DNA from 2 places in the Halomonas sp. SL18_1 genome. Region 1 is predicted to be linked to the other one. Evidence: predicted binding sites of a transcription regulator. Region 1 holds the regulator's gene; the other holds the start of a gene.
The links. Region 1 encodes PhoB, which activates phosphate uptake and scavenging genes when phosphate is short. Its sites were predicted from a motif close to TGTCATANNNNTGTCANA; they were not measured.
Positions count from the first base shown of each region.

Region 1 (5,530 bases):
ACCTGGAGAGACTCGGTGACCCGCAGATGCACGGCCCGCCCCGGCCCGCTTCCCCGGCGACGCCCCTGCTGCGCTGGCGCCCACTGGCGGCCGCCCAGCCGCAGATGAGCCCGGCCTGGTGGGCCTGGGTGGCCTCTCGCGACTCGCTGACCGCCCGGCTGATCGAGGCCGGGGCCGGGCGCACCTTCCGGGTCCGCCTGCTCGACCAGCGCCTGGGACTGCCGCGCCCCGACGAGGCCCGGGCGCTGGGGCTGGTGCCGGGGCGCCTGGCCTGGCGGCGCGAAGTGGCGCTCTGCCTGGAGGGCCAGCCCTGGGTGGTGGCGCGCTCGGTGGCGCCCCTCGCGACGCTGCGCGGCCAGCGGCTGGAGCGCCTCGGCGAACGCTCCCTGGGCAGCTGGCTGTTCCGCCAGCCGGACCTGGCGCGCAGCCCCATCGAGGTTACCGCGGCCCCCGCCCCCTTTCATCCTTCCCGCGGCCCCTGGGGACGGCGCTCGGTGTTCCGCCACCGGCGTTTCGCGGTGCTGGTTCAGGAGTTCTTTCTCGACGCCATGGCGGATGAACTGGGGCTACCTTCACGTTAGGATGAGCGCCATCGACTGAGGAGGCATCGATGGACCGTTCCGTGCTGCACCCCACCGGCCTCGCCCGGATTCCCGATTTCTGCACCTGATGCGCCTGGACCGGCCCATCGGCACCTGGCTGTTGATGTGGCCCACCCTCTGGGCGCTGTGGGTGGCCGCCCAGGGCCTGCCCGAGCGCCGTATCCTGCTGATCTTCGTTGCCGGGGTCTATCTGATGCGCGCCGCCGGCTGCGTGGTCAACGACTACGCCGACCGCCACTTCGACGGCCACGTCAAACGCACCGAGCACCGCCCCCTGGCCACCGGCCGAATCAGCGAGGGCGAGGCCCAGGCGCTGTTCCTGATCCTGGTGATGGCCGCCTTCGTGCTGGTGCTGTTCACCAACCTGTTCACCGTGCTGCTGTCGCTGGGGGGCGTAGTGCTGGCCTTCATCTACCCCTTCATGAAGCGCTACACCCACCTGCCCCAGCTGTTCCTGGGCGCGGCCTTCTCCTGGGCGATTCCCATGGCCTTCGGCGCGGTGCTGGGCCACGTGCCGCTGGAGGCCTGGCTGCTGTTTGCCGCCAACCTGGTGTGGACGGTGGCCTACGATACCCAGTACGCCATGGTCGACCGCGATGACGACCTGAAGATCGGCATCAAGTCCACTGCCGTGCTGTTCGGGCGCGCCGACCGGCTGATGATCGGGCTGCTGCAAGGGGCGACCTTAGCCTTGCTGGCCTGGGCGGGGGTGCGCCTGGGCCTGGGCGGTTTCTTCTGGGCGGGGCTCGCGGCTATGGCGGCCACCTTCGTCTATCAGCAGTGGCTGATCCGGGAGCGCGACCGCGACCGCTGCTTCCGAGCCTTCCTCAACAACCACTGGTCGGGACTGTTGGTGTTCGCCGGCCTGGCCCTCACCCTCTGGCCGGCGGTGAACGGCTGAGCGGCGCTGGCGGCGCTGTCATCCAACTGTCATCATGACATGGTCATATCGTCATCGACCCGTCACTGATCACGAGGCTTCCGGATGACCGCCAAGACCGTTCTGATCGTCGATGATGAAGCGCCGATTCGCGAGATGATCGCCGTGGCGCTGGAGATGGCCGACTACCGCGTACTGGAAGCGGACAACGCCCAGGAGGCCCACGCCATGGTGGTCGACCACCGCCCCGACCTGCTGCTGCTGGACTGGATGATGCCCGGCACCAGCGGCATCGAACTGGCCCGGCGACTCAAGCGCGAGGAGGCCACCCGCGAGATCCCGATCATCATGCTCACCGCCAAGAGCGAGGAGGACAACAAGATCCAGGGACTCGAGGCCGGCGCCGACGACTACATCACCAAGCCCTTTTCGCCGCGGGAGCTGGTGGCACGCCTCAAGGCGGTGCTGCGCCGGGCGACCCCCCAGGGCGTGGAGGATCCGGTCACGGTGGAGGGGCTGGAACTCGACCCGGTCAGCCACCGGGTGAGCGCCGACGGCCGCGCCCTGGAGATCGGCCCCACCGAGTACCGCCTGCTGCAGTTCTTCATGACCCACCAGGAGCGCGCCTACACGCGCAGCCAGCTGCTCGACCAGGTCTGGGGCGGCAATGTCTATGTGGAGGAGCGTACCGTGGACGTGCATATCCGCCGCCTGCGCAAGGCGCTGGGCGAGCGCCACCAGCACCTGGTGCAGACCGTGCGCGGCACCGGCTATCGGTTCTCCACCAAGGGCTGACGTGGCCCGCCCGTGGAGCCGTGAGCTGTGGCGCCTGGCCTGGCTGGCCGCCGCGGGCAGCCTGGTCGGCTGGCTGTTCTCGGCGCCGGCACTGGGCCTGGCCGCCGGTCTGACGGCCTGCCTGCTCTACCATCTTCGCCAGCTGCGCGCCCTGCACCGCTGGCTGACCCGCCATCCGCAGAGCGAGCCCCCCTCGGCGAACGGCCTGTGGGGCGAGCTGTTCGACCGCCTGTATCGCTACCAGAAGGGACAGCGGCTGACCCAGAGCCGCCTGCGCACCGCCCTACGGCGTATCCAGGAGTCCTCGGAGGCGATGCGCGACAGCGTGGTGATGCTCGACCAGCACGGCGACCTGGAGTGGTGGAACAGCGCCGCCGAGCGCATGCTGGGCCTGGACGCCGCCCACGACCGCGGCCAGCACATCACCAACCTGGTGCGTGACCCGCGTTTCGTCGCCTACTTCAACGCCCGCGACTACCGCGAGCCGCTGACCCTGGCCTCGCCCATCGACGAGCGCATGATCCTGCAGTACCAGATCACCCTCTACGGCGACGACGAGCGTCTGCTGATGGCCCGCGACATCACCCGCCTGCACCGCCTGGAGGAGATGCGTCGCGACTTCGTGGCCAACGTCTCCCACGAGCTGAGAACCCCGCTGACCGTGCTGACCGGCTACCTGGAAACCTACGGCGACCATGCCGATCAGCTGCCGCCGCGGCTGGCCCGCGGGCTTGGCCAGATGCAGGCGCAGGCCACGCGCATGCAGAACCTGGTCAACGACCTGCTGCTGCTGTCGCGACTGGAGATCGACCGCGGCGGCGAGGATCATTCACCGCTGGACATCGGCGCACTGCTCGAGTGCGTGCGCCGCGACGCCGAGGCGCTCTCCGGCGGCCGCCAGCGAATCGTGGTGGAAATCGAGACGTCCCGGCGGCTGGTCGGCAGCGAGCAGGAGATTCGCAGTGCCGCCTCCAACCTGGCCTTCAACGCCGTGCGCTACGCCGGCGAGGGTCGCCAGATCGTGCTGCGCTGGAAGCCCCACCCCGAGGGAGCCTGCCTGGAGGTGGAAGATGACGGCGAGGGCATCGACCCGGCGCACATTCCGCGGCTCACCGAGCGTTTCTACCGGGTCGACAAGGGGCGCAGCACCGCCACGGGCGGCACCGGCCTGGGGCTGGCAATCGTCAAGCACGTGCTGCTGCGCCACGACGCCCGGCTGGAGATCGTCTCCCACCCGGGCCAGGGGGCGTGCTTTGCCGGCATCTTCCCTCAGGCGCGGCTACGCGCGGCCCAAGACGCCTCTGCGCCCCGTGGCTCGGCGGTGCCGATCCCGCCGCGGCGCCGATAGCGGGCGCCGCAGCGGCTCAGCCGGGTGTCGCCTCAGTGATGGTGGTGGTCATCGGCGTCGGCGCTGCCTTCGCCCGCACTCTGCACCCAGACCTCCACCTCGACCTCGCCGCGCTCGGCGAATTCCAGGGTCATCGGGAAGCGATCCCCCTCGCGCAACGGGGCCACCAGGTTCATCAGCATCAGGTGGTAGCCGCCGCCGGGACGCATGGTCTGAGTGATGCCGCCGGGCACCTCGATCTGCATCACCTGGCGCATGCGCATCACGCCGTCGTCCATCGCCATGTCATGCAGCTCCACGGTGTCGCTGGCCGGGGTGCTGGCCCCAACCAGCACCGCCGGTTCTTCGCCTTCCACGGTGATATCGACATAGGCCGCCCCGTGGGGCACGCTGGGCGGCGCCGGGGTGGCGAAGGGGTGGGAGATCTGCACATCGCCGAGCCGATAGTCGTGGGCAAGGGCCGGCGTGGCCAGCAGCAGGCCGGCGGCCAGCAGCAGGAAAGAGGTCGGACGCATGGGCGAGTTCCTTGTCATACCTTGGGAAAACCAGTCTCAATAGGCCGATGATAGCAGCTTGTGGCGTTGACTCGCCTGGCCCCGGTGTCGCACCGCCCTTCGCCGCCCCCTTCCGTTCGGCTCAGCCCTTGCGGGTCAGGGCGCTCTCGTCGAGCTCGTCCGGGTCCATATGGCGAATGTCCAGCCCCTTGACCAGGTAGATGACATACTCGGCCAGGTTGTCGGCATGATCGCCGACCCGCTCCAGGGCGCGTAGGATCCACATCACGCTGAGCACCGGACCGATGGCGCGACTGTCCTCCATCATGAAGGTCATCAGCGAGCGCATGGCGCTGCCGTACTCGTCGTCCACCGACTCGTCTTCGTGCACCACCTGCAGCGCCAGCTCGGTGTCGAAGCGGGCGAAGGCGGTCAGCGCGTCGCGCAGCATCTTGCGCACGTGCTCGCTGATATGACGCACCTCCACCAGGCCGCGCACCTGAGTGCCGTTCTCGATCAGGGTCAGGGCGTTGCGGGCGATCTTGCTGGCCTCGTCGCCGATCCGCTCCAGGTCGGCGGTGGCGCGGATCACCGCCAGCACCAGGCGCAGATCGGAGGCCGCGGGCTGGCGCCGTGCCAGCACCCGGGTGCACTCGTCGTCGATGGTCAGCTGCATCTCGTTGACGGCGCGGTCGTTGTCGCGGACTTTCTCGGCCAGCCGGCTGTCGCCATCGATCAGCGCCTTGACCGCCTCCTGTATCTGCTGCTCGACCAGGCCGCCCATGGTCATCAGCTGAGTCTTGAGCTCCTCGAGCTCCTGGTTGAACTGCCGCGAGATATGCTGGCTATGGGTGTCGCTGGTGATATCCATGGGACTCTCCTAGGGCCGAGGGCCGGTCAGGCCATACGGCCGGTGATGTAGTTCTCGGTGCGCGCCAGGCGCGGGTTGGTGAAGACATCGTCGGTGGGGCCGTACTCCACCAGCTCCCCCTCGTGCAGGAAGGCGGTGTAGTCCGAGACCCGGGCCGCCTGCTGCATGTTGTGGGTGACCAGCACCAGGGTCAGCTGGGACTTGAGGCCGCGAATCAGCTCTTCGATCTTCAGCGTGGAGATCGGATCGAGGGCCGAGGCCGGCTCATCGAGCAGCAGCACCTCCGGGCGCACCGCCAGGGTGCGGGCGATCACCAGGCGCTGCTGCTGGCCGCCGGAGAGCGACCAGGCCGAGGCGCGCAGGCGATCCTTGACCTCGTCCCACAGCGCCGCGGCGTTGAGCGCCCATTCGACGATGTCGTCCAGGCGCCGTCGCGACAGCCCCCCTGCAGGCGCAGGCCGAAGGCGACGTTCTCGTAGATCGACATGGGGAAGGGATTCGGCGCCTGGAACACCATTCCCACTCGCCGGCGCAGCTCAT
Region 1 covers NZ_JBVTRK010000001.1:342,202-347,731, forward strand. The annotation lists gene ACSJDS_RS01770 (chorismate--pyruvate lyase family protein) at 27-581, shown strand; partial or broken gene ubiA (4-hydroxybenzoate octaprenyltransferase) at 611-1,503, shown strand; gene phoB (phosphate regulon transcriptional regulator PhoB) at 1,588-2,277, shown strand; gene phoR (phosphate regulon sensor histidine kinase PhoR) at 2,279-3,625, shown strand; gene ACSJDS_RS01790 (copper chaperone PCu(A)C) at 3,658-4,140, opposite strand; gene phoU (phosphate signaling complex protein PhoU) at 4,262-4,990, opposite strand; partial or broken gene pstB (phosphate ABC transporter ATP-binding protein PstB) at 5,017-5,530, opposite strand, start outside.

Region 2 (5,530 bases), 2.8 Mb from region 1:
GCCGGCCATTCCCCTGTTGGCGTCACGCCTCGATACGCAGAACGACTACGAACTGATGCTGGTGCTCTACGCCCTGATGTTGGCCACCCAGGACCCGCAGGTAATGGCCACTACCGGGGGGACTATCTCGAACTTGAGAGTGTGCTGGACGCGAGCCGGAACCATGCTAACCGTGCGAAGGCGCGCGAGTGGTGGCAGCGGCAAGGCTGGCGGTGGCTGTAGAGGGCGCTGCTTTTCTTGGGGGAGGGGGTGATGGCAATACCGTTTCGTCACGGCTGCGCTACGCTGTGAGTATCTCCCTGGCAGCCTTGAGCCTCCATGCGCCATCGTCTTGCAGTTTGGTGTATCCGATCGCCGGGGCAGGGCGGCCCCTGCAGATGGCCCCACGGCTCCCAGCTGCGGAGCCTGCTGCTGCTCTTGTTGCTTGCCAGCTGGCCGCTATCGTCGGCGCTGACCCAGCCAACCTTGCGCGAAGAGTGGGAGGCGGTGGTGGCGCGCTCGCCTTTCGCGGAGCCCGTTCATGTAGCCTCCTATGAGCAGCGCCATTCGGTCAGTGGCACCGTCCACGCACGGATCGATGCGCCCTTCACCGGGCTGGCCGAGGTGCTCGGGGCCGTGGCGGCCTGGTGCGAGATCCTGTTTCTGCATCCCAATGTCCAGGCCTGTATAGATGATGAGGGTGACACGGCTGCAGCGCTGCAGCTTTATGTAGGGCGACTCGAGGCTCCTCTGGCAGAGGCGGAACGGCTCGAGCTTCGCCTGCGAGTGACCACCGTGGGGCCGAATTACCTGGCAGTTCGCCTGGAGGGGAGAGCGGGCCTTACGGGACACGTGACTTCTTGCTGCATCTGCAGGCGATACCCGATGAGGCGGAAGGCAGCCTGATCCATCTGCGCTATTCCTTGGCATACGGCGCCTCGGCGCGGTTAGCCATGCGCGCCTACTTCGCTCTGGGAGGGAGGCAGCGCGTCGGGTTTAGCCGGGAAGCGCTCGATGCCGACGGTGAACCGCGCTTGGTGGGTGGCTTGCGTGGCATGATTGAACGCAACGTCATGCGTTTTTATCTGGGGCTTTCGGTGTATCACGAAACCTTGGCCGTGCCCGAACCGGAGCGGCTCGAGGCGCGCCTGGCCGGCTACTTTGCGGCCACGGACCGCTACGCTCGACAGCTGCGCGAACTGGACGAGGCAAGCTATCTCTCCCTGAAGTATCGTCAGCATGCTGTACAGCAGGACCTGAGCCGGCGGTAAGTACAGGCGCCAGGATGAAGGCTCGCCTATCGCCGCCGCACGATCCAGTAACGCCGGCCCAGCGGGTCGGGCCGTTCGGTGATCAGAGGGGCATCACTGTCATGGGAGATCGGCATGCGGCCGTCGTCGCGTGGGGCACAGCCCAGCGCCATGAGGCGGCGGATTCGCTCCTGGGTCGGGGGATGAGTCCGTAGCCAGTCCAGCCAGGCCGGCTGGTGTCGGCCGATAGGCTGGCCAGCCAGGCGCCGTGGAAGCGCTCCAACACCTCCAGCGCCGAGGCGAGCCCCTGAGGGTCGCCGGTCATGGCCACGGCATCCAGGTCGGCGGTGTACTCCCGGTTGCGTGACAGGCCAAGCTGCAGCAGCGAGCTCAGGGTAGGCGAGATCGCCACCAACAGTAGCGCCAGCCACGGTATGCCGGCCTCGCCGCGGATCATCATCGGTATCATCATGATCAGTACCACCTGGACCAGCGTCGCGACCCACAGGGTCAGTCGGGACATGGCCGCTGCCATCGACATGACCCGAGTGTCGTTGTGTCGCAGGTGGCTGACCTCGTGGGCGAGCACACCGGCCAGCTGGCGCAGCGACAGCGTGCGCAGCAGGCCATCGGTCAGCGCGATACCGCCGTCGCGTCGGTCACCCACCGCAAAGGCATTGAGGTCCGGAGAGGGAGCGTGATCGAGACGCGGCGGGATCGACAGGCCGGCGCGCCGGTAGAGCAGGTCCAGCACACGGTACAGCTCAGGGGCCTGATGACGCCGCAGCAGGCCGGCTCCCGAATTGGCAAGGATCAGCCGGGCCGGCACCCAGCTGCTGAGATAGACCGCCATGATGACCGCGGCCAGGCAGATCAGCACGCCGCCGACTCCCGCCAGCAGGTAGCCGGGAACCGACAGCACCAGCGAGAGCCCCGTGAGTATCAGCAGGGTCTGCAGGCTGTTCTTGAGACGGGCATGCCTGAGGTGCTGGGGTTGAATCCTCACTTTACCTTCCGCTCCTTACCGGTTGCTTGAAGGCAGGCGGCTCGCCTGCCAGTCTGGAACGACGGATAGACTCCGTGGACGGCGGAGGGTGTCATAGGCTTAGTCTAAGAGCTGGCTGCGCTCGACCACTACAGCGATAGAAATCAGCTCGTAAGCGAGCCCGGTCCTGCTTTTCACCGGTGTTGCCTTGCGACCCACATGGATGCGGGGAATGCGTTGGCCCCTAAGGAACGGGCCTAGCCCTGGCCTTTTCTCGCCGACTTTTCGGACAGTGCCTAGTAGGGCGCTTGTTGTCTACAATGGGCTGGGGCGTGCCAGCGACGTAGCTACCGCTCGGGCTTGGCGCGCTGGGTTTTCCTCCTGCTCAGGATGAGACAAGGAGGTAACGTATAACAACCGAAAGGAGGCGTATTCGGCATGGAAATGAATCATCTTGCCTTAGGGCTGGCGGGGGCGGCGCTTCTGTTCGCTTCGGTATGCGTGGTTTTGTACGCTAAGCTCCGTCCCCCATCCACCCTTCGCCATCCCCAGGAGGAGCCTGAGCCAGTCGGGTCGACTCCGTTGGCCACCAATGCCGATGAAGGCGCCGAAGAAGCCGAAGAACAAGAGGTAGAGCGTGACCGCTCGGCTGCCTCACCGCAGGCAGAGAGGGAGCCACCATCGCATCGTTTTCGCGTAGCGAGCGGTTCCGGCATTCAGCAGTGCCTGTTCGTGGTGTTCGATTGGCCGGCCAAGGATACCAATCGCCGGCTGGCAACGCGCCTTGAGACCTTCGGCGCACACTATGACAGGAAGCAGCAGGTCTACATCATTCGTGATCCCCGTGCGCGCTACAGGCTCACTGTCGCCAACGCCACGCCGCCCGGTAATATGCCGCCTTTGCATGAAGGTGGAGAGTTGCCCATTGTCCAGGGCGTGTCCGTTCTGGTGCACTTCGTCAACAAGCGGCGAGTGGCAAACAGCCCGGAAACGCTGATCGATTTCACCCTGTCGGTTGCCGAGATTGGCGGGAAGATTCTGGATGCCGATCGCCAGGAGGTGACCGAGGCGGACTTCGAGCTTTTGAGGGGGGCATCGGTTTAAGGGCCGGGGCCCCGGCGCCATGGAGAGAAACGGGGCCCTGGCGAGAACGATGTCATGAAATTGTCATGTAGAGCGGGTATGGTGCGCGCACTGACATTGAAGCGTCATCAAACCGTCATATCCCTTGCGCACCTACACGGCAGCCTTGTCTATGTCGAAACCTGATTCGTCAGCCTCACAAACCGGTCAACCCGCCCTGTCACGCCAGCCGTCGCGCGAGGCCCCGGCCTGGATGCGCGGCATCTATGCCGGTATCTGCCTCTATCTGTTCCTCGCCGCCCTCAACGTGCTGGGCGCGGGGCTGGGCGCCTTCGGACACGCCAGCGACTTCCTGTCGCAGCTCTTCGCCTATGGCGAGAATCCCTTCATCGCCCTGTTGGCCGGGGTGCTGGTCACCATGGTGGTGCAGAGCTCGTCGTTCACCTCGGCGTTGATCGTGACCCTGGTGGCCAGCGGCGAGATGACCCTCGGCACGGCGGTGTTCGCCATCATGGGGGCCAACATCGGCACGGCGGTCACCGGTGTGATCGTGGCCCTGGCCAACGTGCGGATCAAGCGCAATTTCCGCCGCTCCTTCACCGCGGCGCTGATGCACGATTTCTTCAACATCCTGACGGTACTGGTGGTCTTTCCGCTGGAGCTGATCTCCGGGCTCTTCCACGAGGCGGGGCGCGGTATCTTCTCTCAGCTGGCCGGCTGGCTCACCCAGCTGATAGGGCTCGAGGAGGTGGCGCGCCCCAACAGTCCGATCAAGGTGATCACCGCGCCTGTGGTCGACCTCTTCAACGCCATCGGGTCGCTGCTGATGCCCACCCCCGCCGCCCAGGGGCTGATGGTGGCCGGGCTCGGCATGCTGCTGATGTTCACGGCGCTGGTGTTCATGGTGCAGAACCTGCGCGGCGCTCTGCTGCGCCATATGGACGGGCTGTTTCGCACCTACTTTTTTCGCAGTGACCTGCGTGCCTACGGTGTGGGAGTGGTCTCCACCGTGCTCGTCCAGTCGAGCACCATCACCAGCAGCCTGATGGTGCCGCTGGCCGGGGCGGGGGTGGTGCGCCTGCGTCGGGTGTTGCCGTTCATGATGGGAGCCAACCTGGGCACCACCGTCACCAGCGTGCTGGCGGCAACCGCCAATCCGGTGGCGGCGGCGATGACGGTGGCGCTGTTTCATGTCATCTTCAACCTGACCGGTACCGCCATCTGGTGGCCCCTTCGTTATATCCCGCTCAAGGTCGCGACCTGGTATGGCCGCCTGGCCGGTCGCCAGACGCGCTATGCGTTCTTCTTCCTGATTGGCGTTTTCCTGGTGATTCCGCTGTTGGGGATCGGCGCCGTTGAACTGTTCACGAGCCTGCGCTAAGCGCGGCATACCCGGAGTTTTTGCCCATGTTTCGTCAGCTGTACAGTGCGCTTACCTCGGAGAACACCCTCAACCTGGCCTTCGAAGATTTGACCCAGATGCTGGAGTACGGCGCCTGGATGTTTGGGCGTGCCAACGATGTCTTGCACAGCACCGTGCCGGCGGATGAGGTGCGACAACCCCTCTATGATCGTGACCAGGCCATCAACGAGCTGGAACGCTCGATTCGCCGCAAGGTGCTGCGGCACCTGACCGTGAACCCCGGCCACGACGTGGCGATTTGCCTGGCGTTGATGAGCGTGGCTAAGGACGCCGAGCGCATCGGCGACTACTGCAAGAATGTCTTCGAGGTAGGCCACTTCTACAGCGAAGGCTTCCATGTACCGAAGTACCAGGAGCCGCTGGATGAGATGGCCGAGCAGATGACCGGCATGTTCGGCAGGGTCATCGCCGCTACCCGCGACTCCGATGAGGTGCAGGCGCGCCGGGCCCTGGCACAGGCTGTGGAGATTCGCCAGCGCTGCGACGGGCTGATCGAGGCGTTGTTTGCCGATGAGTGCCAGATCGAGTTCCATGAGGCGGTGGCCTACTCGCTGCTGGCGCGACACTACAAGCGTGTGGCGGCGCATCTGGCCAATATCGCCACTGCCGTGCTCGGGCGTCTGGAGGATCTGGATTTCTACGACACCGATGAGGCGTAGCCGGCGCGTCCTGGTCCGGTCACGATGCGGTCGGCAGGCACTCCGGTAGGCTGTCCCGCAGGGCTCGCGGGGCGATGTCCAGCGCGGCGAAGGTACCGACCGCCTCGCTTGCACAGTTGTCCTGTTGCATCAGGAAGACCTGGTCACGGGT
Region 2 covers NZ_JBVTRK010000001.1:3,126,082-3,131,611, reverse strand. The annotation lists gene ACSJDS_RS15955 (hypothetical protein) at 1-253, shown strand, start outside; gene ACSJDS_RS15950 (hypothetical protein) at 840-1,250, shown strand; gene ACSJDS_RS15945 (zinc metalloprotease HtpX) at 1,333-2,235, opposite strand; gene ACSJDS_RS15940 (hypothetical protein) at 2,653-3,318, shown strand; gene ACSJDS_RS15935 (Na/Pi symporter) at 3,551-4,678, shown strand; gene ACSJDS_RS15930 (phosphate signaling complex PhoU family protein) at 4,705-5,379, shown strand; gene ACSJDS_RS15925 (complex I NDUFA9 subunit family protein) at 5,399-5,530, opposite strand, start outside.
Region 2: a site for PhoB is predicted at 3,369-3,386, ahead of ACSJDS_RS15935 (Na/Pi symporter). Genes of this name have one in related genera too.